Regions from separate parts of the Nonomuraea marmarensis genome, predicted to be linked through region 2. Evidence: riboswitches for the same ligand, from Rfam matches in the RefSeq annotation. Region 2 holds a riboswitch; the other holds the start of a gene.
The links. A riboswitch is a leader RNA that binds a small molecule or an ion and turns the genes downstream of it on or off. The one in region 2 is predicted to bind glycine.

Region 1 (4,206 bases), on a different contig from region 2:
GCCGCAGGTCCACGATGCACTCGTGCGCCACCAGCCCGCCCCGCCCTGTGTAGAGCACGGGGAAGTGCGGGGCGAGCCGCCGCGCCAGGTAGTTCGCCGACAGGATGGCCTGCTCGGTGGCGGCGGTGAGCCCGTCGGAGCCCATCATCCTGATGTACGCCCACGAGATCGGCAGGATCCCCGCGGACCCGTAGGGCGCCGCCGAGACGGGCCCGACCGGCGTGCCGTTGTGCAGCGGGTGCCCGGGCAGATAGGCCGCCAGGTGGCCGCGCACCGCCACCGGGCCGACGCCGGGGCCGCCGCCCCCGTGCGGGATGCAGAACGTCTTGTGCAGGTTGAGGTGGGACACGTCGGCCCCGAACTCGCCCGGCTTGGCCAGCCCGACCAGCGCGTTCAGGTTGGCCCCGTCCACGTAGACCTGGCCGCCCGCGTCGTGCACCTTGGCGCACACCTCGATGATCGTCTCCTCGTAGACGCCGTGCGTCGACGGGTACGTCACCATGATCGCGGCCAGCGCGTCACGGTGCTTGTCGATCTTGGCGTCGAGGTCGGCCAGGTCCACGTTGCCGTCGGAGTCGCAGGCCACGACCACGACCCGCATGCCGGCCATGACGGCGCTGGCCGCGTTCGTGCCGTGGGCGGAGGACGGGATGAGGCAGACGTCGCGCCCGCTCTCGCCGTTGGCGCGGTGGTAGGCGCGGATGGCCAGCAGCCCGGCGAACTCGCCCTGCGAGCCCGCGTTCGGCTGGATCGAGACGGCGTCGTAACCGGTCACCTCGGCCAGCCAGCCCTCCAGCGTGCCGATCAGCTCCAGGTAGCCCTCGGCCTGGTCGGCGGGCGCGTACGGGTGGATCGCGGCGAACTCGGGCCAGCTGATCGGCTCCATCTCGGTGGTCGCGTTGAGCTTCATCGTGCAGGAGCCGAGCGGGATCATCGAACGGTCGAGCGCGATGTCCTTGTCCTGCAGCTTGCGCAGGTAACGCAGCATCGCGGTCTCGGAATGGTGGCTGTGGAAGACCGGGTGCGTCAGGTACGCCGACTCGCGCAGCAGCGCGGCGGGCAGCGCGTCGGCGTCCAGGCCCACGTCTGTGCCGTCGCCTGTGCCGTCGACGCCGAACGCGGCCCACACCTTGGTCACCTCGGCGGCCCCGGTCTTCTCGTCGCACGAGATCGACACGTGGTCATTGTCGACCTGCCACAGGTTGACGCCCTGCTCGACGGCGGCGGCGACCACGGAGGCGGCCCGGCCGGGCACGCGTACGAGCACGGTGTCGAAGAACTCGCGGTGCACGACCTCGAGCCCCGCCTCGCGCAGCCCGCCCGCGAGGGCCACGGCGTGCCGGTGCACCCGGTGGGCGATCCCGCGCAGCCCCTCGGGGCCGTGGTAGACGGCGTACATGCCGGCGATGACGGCGAGCAGGACCTGGGCGGTGCAGATGTTGCTGGTGGCCTTCTCGCGGCGGATGTGCTGCTCGCGGGTCTGCAAGGCCAGCCGGTAGGCGGGGTCGCCGTCGGCGTCCACCGACACGCCCACCAGGCGTCCGGGGAGCTGCCGCTGCAACCCCTCGCGTACGGACATGTACGCGGCGTGCGGCCCGCCGAACCCGAACGGCACCCCGAACCGCTGCGAGGACCCGATCGCGATGTCGGCCCCCAGCTCGCCAGGAGCGGCCACGAGGGTCAGGGCCAGCAGGTCGGCGGCGGCCACGACGAGCGCGCCCGCCTCGTGCGCGGCGGCGGCCACGGCACGGAAGTCGCGCAGCCGCCCGGAAGCGCCCGGGTACTGGACGAGCACGCCGAAGCACTCGGGCAGCCCGCCCCCCAGGGAGTCCTCCACCAGCGTGATCCCGAGCGGCTCGGCCCGGGTGGCGAGCACGGCCTTGGTCTGCGGCAGGGTGTCGGCGTCGACCACGAACACACTGCTCTTGGACTTGCCCGCGCGCCGGGCCAGCGTCATCGCCTCGGCGGCGGCCGTCGCCTCGTCGAGCAGGGACGCGCCCGCGACGGGCAGGCCCGTCAGGTCGGAGACGACCGTCTGGAAGTTCAGCAGCGCCTCGAGGCGGCCCTGCGAGATCTCCGGCTGGTACGGGGTGTAGGCGGTGTACCAGCCCGGGTTCTCCAGCAGGCTGCGGCGGATGACGGCGGGCGTGACGGTGTCGTGGTAGCCCAGCCCGATCATCGAGGTGAGCACCCGGTTGCGCCCGGCGAGGGCGCGCAGCTCGGCGATGGCCTCGGCCTCGCCTGCGGCGGCGGGCAGCTTGAGCCGGTCCTTGGCCCTGATGGCCTCGGGAACGGCCACGGCCACCAGGTCCGCCACGGACTCGAAGCCCACGGCCTCCAGCATGCGCTGCTGCTCGGACGCCGATGGCCCGATATGCCTGGAGGAGAACGGCGGAACGGACAGATCGGTCATGGAGATGCCTCCCGAGGCTATGGAGACCGGCGCCAGGGCGCGGACGAGTGCCGGATCTCCCCCTCTGTCAGCGCGAGCTCATCGCGACCTGAGAGCTTCACCCCGGGACAGGGGCTTGCACCGTCGGTGAGGCACACCTGGCGGGCGCGCCTGCTTTCCAGAGTTGCCTCGCCCGAGCGGTACAGGATGCCTGAGAGATTCCGGGGAGGGTTGCTCCTTCGGCGCTCCGGGACCTGGGGTCCGGAGACTCTCCCGCACGGGGTCGTCAGCCTTGCTGTCCTAGATTACTAGACTATGCGGCGCGCTCGTCGCCGCCGGGCTAGCTCGTCAGCGGGGTGGTCGGCCGGGACGGTGTCCTCGACCGCCGCTCTTTCCCCCGGCAGCTCCGCGAGTGAGCCCTCGACCTCGCGCCAGACCCGGCCGAGCGCGATGCCGAACACGCCCTGGCCGCCCTGGAGCAGGTCGATCACCTCGTCGGCCGAGGTGCACTCGTAGACGCTGACGCCGTCGCTCATGAGCGTGATCTGCGCGAGGTCGGCCACCCCGCGGTCACGCAGATGCTGCACGGCGGTGCGGATCTGCTGCAGCGACACCCCGGTGTCGAGGAGCCGCTTGACGACTTTGAGCACCAGGATGTCGCGGAAGCTGTAGAGCCGCTGGGAGCCCGAGCCCTGCGCGGCTCTTATCGTGGGCTCCACGAGGCCGGTGCGCGCCCAGTAGTCGAGCTGCCTGTAGGTGATGCCGGCCGCCGCACAGGCCGTCGGCCCGCGGTATCCGATGTCGCCCGGCAGCGCCGCCGGCTGCTCGTCGAAGAGCAGACCCTGCTCCCCGGCACGCTGCCGCGCGCTCTCACGCCGCACCGGATCTTCCTGGCCGGCCGTCTTTCCCTCGCCGCTGCTGACCGCCACGCGGACCTCCGGCTTTCTCTCATCCCGCGGCCTGATCTGGGGGTTCGTAAAGGGCGACCACGGGTTTCACTTGCACCGTAGGACCGTGACCATGCCCAGTCAACGATCCGGCTCGGCGCGTCGTGAAGCGTAAATGCACCGAAATACCTACCCCGCCCTGCCGAAGTCTTCGGGAGTGATCGTGTCAAGGAACTCCCTGAACTTCTCCACCTCGTCCTCCTGGTCGTCCGGGATGATCACCCCGGCCTCCTGGACGACCTCCTCGCTGGCGAAGATGCGCGCCCCGGTGCGCAGGGCGAGCGCGATCGAGTCGGAGGGCCGCGCGCTCACCTCCACCCCATTGGAGAAGACCAGGTCGGCGAAGAAGATGCCATCGCGCAGGGCGACGATGTTGACCGCCCGCAGGCCGACGCCCAGGGCGCTCAGCACGTCTCGGAAGAGGTCGTGGGTGAGCGGTCGCGGCGGCGGCTCCTCAGCCTGGGCCAGCGCGATGGCCGTCGCCTCGGTCATGCCAATCCATATCGGCAGGAACCGCTCCCCGTGTGCCTCCTTGAGCAAGACGATCGGCTGATTTGTGGGCATTTCTACACGAACGCCCACGACCTCCATCTGCAACACGGGCTGCTCCGTATTCCTGACCGGTCACCCGGCACAGCTATTTGGTCGTCGCTTCTGCTGACTGGCTTCTGCATTTCAACGTAACACCCAGCGGGCCTGGAATGTGCCCTCCCCTCCCAGCTCGCTACGGTCTCAGCGCCCCAGGACGGACCGGACGCCCGTACGCACAAGGGATGCGTGCAGGTCGAGCAGGAGGGTGGAAATCTCCCTGGCGACCTCGTCGGCCTCGCCGATGGCGCCGGGGGCGCGCCGTTTGAGTATGGGGGC
Region 2 (4,206 bases):
CTCGTTGACCGCCAGCGCGAACAACGTCACCCAGTCCATCGCCTGCAGCGGGTCCTTCTCCGCCGGCTCCGACTGCAGGCGGCGGTGCAGCTGGTTGGCGCGGCGCTTGACCTTGAGGCCGCCGGGCAGGACGCCTTCCTTGGAGATGCCGCGGCGCACGCATTCGGACATGACCTGCCAGAGGTGCAGGATCCCCGCGCGGATCTCCGCCTCGGTGCGGCCGAACGCCTTCTCGTTCTCCAGCATGAGGGCGGAGATCGACAGGCCCGTGTTCGAGCAGTGCTTGAGCAGCTCCTCCCCGGTGGTGAAGGGGTAGGGGAGGACGGTGTCGTCCGGCTTGATGCGGTCGGCGCCGGTGGCGTTCTCGTCCACGACGAAGCCGCCGCCGACCGAGAAGTAGACCTTCTGCCTGAGCTCCGAGCCGTCGGCGGAGTACGCGGTGAAGCGCATGCCGTTCGGGTGCTCGGGGAGGGAGATCTTGCGTTCGAAGACGAGGTCCTGGCCCACGACGAAGGGGATCTCGTGCGTACCGTACAGTTTGATCTTGCCTGAGGTACGCATCTCGGCTACGCGGCCTTCGACGGAGTCCACGTCGACCAGCTCGGGCTTCTCGCCGGACAGGCCGAGCAGGACCGCCTTGTCGCTGCCGTGGCCCTTGCCGGTCAGGCCGAGCGAGCCGTACAGGATCGCCTCGACGCGGGCCACGCGCGGCAGGAGGCCGTCCTCGTGCAGCCCGCGGGCGAACTTGTGCGCGGCCGCCATCGGGCCTCCCGTGTGGGAGCTCGACGGGCCGATGCCTATCTTGAAGAGATCGAAGACGCTGATCGCCATTGATGTGCGCCCTTCATGAAAGGCCGGGGCCCGGATGGGGCCCCGGCGGATGGGTCAGGACTCGCCTGAGGTGAGCGCCGTGTACTCCTCGGCGGTGAGCAGGTCCTCGGCCGCGCCTTCCGTACGCACCCTGAACATCCAGCCCTCGCCGTACGGGTCGCTGTTGGCCAGGCCAGGGTCGTCCACGACGGCCTGGTTCACCTCGACGACCTCGCCGCCGACCGGCGTGTAGATGTCGCTCACCGACTTGGTCGACTCCACCTCGCCGATGGAGTCGCCCGCTTCGACAGTCGAACCGACCTCGGGGAGCTGCACGTAGACGACGTCACCAAGGGAGTCGGCGGCGAAGGCCGTGATGCCCACGGTCACGGTCAGGCCGTCGTCGAGTCCGGCCACCCACTCGTGCTCCTTGGTGTAGCTCAGGTCGTCAGGGATCTTGCTCACTTGTTCCTCCTGTAAAAGGGCAGCTCTACCAGGTCCATAGGTTCATGGCTGCCCCGGATGTCCACAGCCAGGCCTGCATCGGCGCCGGTGTCCACGTAGGCCATCGCGATGGGCCTGCCCAGAGTCTGGGAGGGCGCACCGCTGGTGACCTCGCCGACGACGGCGCCGTCTTTGGTGACCGGGTAACCGTGGCGCGGCACCCGGCGGGTCCGCGCGACCAGGCCGACGAGCCGGCGCCGGGGCGGGTCGTCTTTGACCGCCTCGAGCGCCGACCTGCCGACGAAGTCGCCCGGCTTGTCGAATTTCACCACCCTGCCCAGTCCCGCGTCGAACGGGGTCAGCTCGACGCTGAGCTCGTTGCCGTACAGCGGCATGCCCGCCTCCAGCCTGAGCGTGTCGCGGCTGGACAGGCCGGCGGGCTTGAGTCCGTGCGGCTCGCCCGCCGCCATGAGCGCGTGCCACAGCGGCACCGCGTCCTGGTTGGCGACGAACAGCTCGAACCCGTCCTCCCCGGTGTAGCCGGTACGTGCGATGAGCGCCTGCCGGCCGTCGACCAGCCCCGGCAGGCCCGCGTAGTACTTGAGCCCGTCGAGGTCGGCGTCGGTGAGCGTGGCGAGGATCTCCTGGGAGCGAGGCCCCTGTACGGCGATCAGCGCGTACTGGTCCGACCGATCCTCGACCACCACGTCATACGCTTTAGCACGATTTTTCAGCTCATCCGCGACTTTTTCGTAGTTTGAGGCGTTTGCCACGACCATGAACTCCTCGTCCCCGAGCCGGTAGACGATGAGGTCGTCGAGCACCCCGCCGCGCTCGTTCACGATCATGGTGTACCTGGCCCGCCCGGGCGTGAGTGCCGACAGGTGGCCGACCAGCGCGTAGTCGAGCGCCTGTCCGGCCTGCGGCCCGGTCAGGAAGATCTCACCCATGTGCGAGAGGTCGAACAACCCGGCCGCCTCGCGAACGGCCTTGTGCTCCGCGGACTCGCTCCCGTACCGGAGGGGCATGAGCCACCCCGCGAAGTCGGTGAGCGTGGCGCCGAGGCTCTCGTGAACGTCTCGTAGCGGTGTAGGTCGGGACATTTGTCGCACCTCAGGACAGGATTGGATGCCAGCATCCTCCCCCTCTGTCATCGATGCCTGAGAGCTTCGCCCGAGTTTTGCCGGACTTTCACCTTCGGCGAGGCCCCGCAGGCCTGCTTTCCAGAGGTCACCTCGGCCGCGCGGTCCTTTGCCTTGAGAGGTTTGCGGGGAGGGCTTGCTCCTTCAGGGACCCTGACCGGCTGTCAGGGTGCTCTCCCGCACGGTTTCGCCGGTGATGTCCGTCAAGCCTAGTGCCGTGATGGGGGTGTTGTCGCGTTCTGATCTCTTGTGAACCGCCTCGGGGACGGTGACGTCCAAGGGGTATGAATCGGCGAACAGCGGCTCTCGGTCTGGTCGCCGCCCTGACCCTCGCGTCCTGCGGAGCCCAGGAGGCCGCCGCGCCGCCTCGGTACCAGGCCAGCCTGACGGTGCTCGAAGGTGGCGGGCATGGCCCCCAGCTGTGCTCGATGGTCGCCCAGTCGCTCCCGCCGCAGTGTGGCGGCCCCGACGTCGTGGGTTGGGACTGGAGCAAGGTGGCGCATGAGTCGGTGAGGGGCGTGAAGTGGGGGTCGTACCGGGTGGTCGGCACCTGGGACGGCGCCCGGCTGACCCTGACGGAGCCGCCGGGCGAGCCCGCCCGGGCGGATCCGGAGGCCGAGGACAGGTTCGCGAGCCCGTGTCCCGAGCCCGAGGGCGGCTGGCGGCCGATCGATCCCGCGAAGACGACGGAGCGGACCATGAAGGAGGCGATGGAGCGGGCCAGGACGGCCGAGGAGTTCGCCGGCACGTGGATCGACCGGCTCGGGCCGCAGCCCGACCCGGCCAAGGAGGAGGAACTCGATGCGCGGCGTTACGTGCTCAACCTGAGGTTCACCGGCGACCTGTCGGGCCGGGAGGCGTGGATCCGGGAGGTGTGGGGCGGTGCGCTGTGCCTGACCGGCGCCCAGCGCACCGAGACCGAGCTGCACCGGATCCAGCGGGCGATCGAGGCCGAGCTGGCCGGCGGCATGGTCTCGACGTCGCCCGACGAGATCGCGAACCGGGTGAACGCGGTGGTCTGGCTGGCCACCGACGACCTGCGCCGCAGGCTGGACGAGAAGTACGGCGGGGGGGCCATCGCGCTCGACGGCATGCTCAAGCCGGTCGGCTGAGGGTACGCCTGGTCGAGTCGGCCGGTTGAGTGCCCGCTGGTCGAGCCGGTCCGGTGACCGGCGCCGCTGGCCGAGCCGTGCGTGCCGTTCGTCCTCAGCAGGCCGCCACGAGGGCCTCGAAGAGGGCACAGTCCTCGGCCGCCTCCGGGTGCCACTGCACCGCCATCGTGAAGGCACCCGAGTCCGGCTCCACCGCCTCGATCGTGCCGTCGTCGGCGGTGGCGGTGGCCGTGAGGCCCGGGGCGAGGCGGTCGATGGCCTGGTGGTGGTAGTGCGGGACCGTCACCGGGTCCGTGCCCAGGGCCTTGGCCAGGCGGGTGCCGGGCTTGGCGATGATCGGGAGGGGACCGAAGCGGCCGGGCTCGGGGGAGTGCCCCGCGTGCCCGACCACGTCGGGGAGGTGCTGGTGGAGGGTGCCGCCGAGGGCGACGTTCAGGACCTGGAGGCCGCGGCAGATGCCGAGGAACGGCAGGCCCGCGTCGAGGGCCTCGGTCAATAGGGCAAACTCTGCCTCATCCCGAAATTTCCGGATATAGCCGGTGCGGTCGTGCGGCGGCTCGCCGTACCTCGCCGGGTCGATGTCGCCGCCCCCGGCCAGGATGAGGCCGTCCAGGCGGCTGACGACCTGCGCGGGATCGCCGGCCGGGGGCAGCACGACGGGCTGGCCGCCGGCGCGTACGACCTGTTCCACGTACATG

Region 1: another riboswitch for glycine. It lies ahead of gcvP (aminomethyl-transferring glycine dehydrogenase); the one in region 2 lies ahead of gcvT (glycine cleavage system aminomethyltransferase GcvT).

Annotation. Positions count from the first base shown of each region.
Region 1 covers NZ_JBICRM010000020.1:54,486-58,691, reverse strand. The annotation lists gene gcvP (aminomethyl-transferring glycine dehydrogenase) at 1-2,413, opposite strand, end outside; glycine riboswitch at 2,468-2,580, opposite strand; glycine riboswitch at 2,581-2,678, opposite strand; gene ACFLIM_RS29320 (MerR family transcriptional regulator) at 2,701-3,321, opposite strand; gene ACFLIM_RS29315 (bifunctional nuclease family protein) at 3,469-3,939, opposite strand; gene ftsR (transcriptional regulator FtsR) at 4,072-4,206, opposite strand, start outside.
Region 2 covers NZ_JBICRM010000003.1:384,243-388,448, forward strand. The annotation lists gene ACFLIM_RS07275 (L-serine ammonia-lyase) at 1-831, opposite strand, end outside; gene gcvH (glycine cleavage system protein GcvH) at 886-1,275, opposite strand; gene gcvT (glycine cleavage system aminomethyltransferase GcvT) at 1,272-2,357, opposite strand; glycine riboswitch at 2,392-2,488, opposite strand; glycine riboswitch at 2,489-2,586, opposite strand; gene ACFLIM_RS07290 (hypothetical protein) at 2,681-3,508, shown strand; gene ACFLIM_RS07295 (gamma-glutamyl-gamma-aminobutyrate hydrolase family protein) at 3,603-4,206, opposite strand, start outside.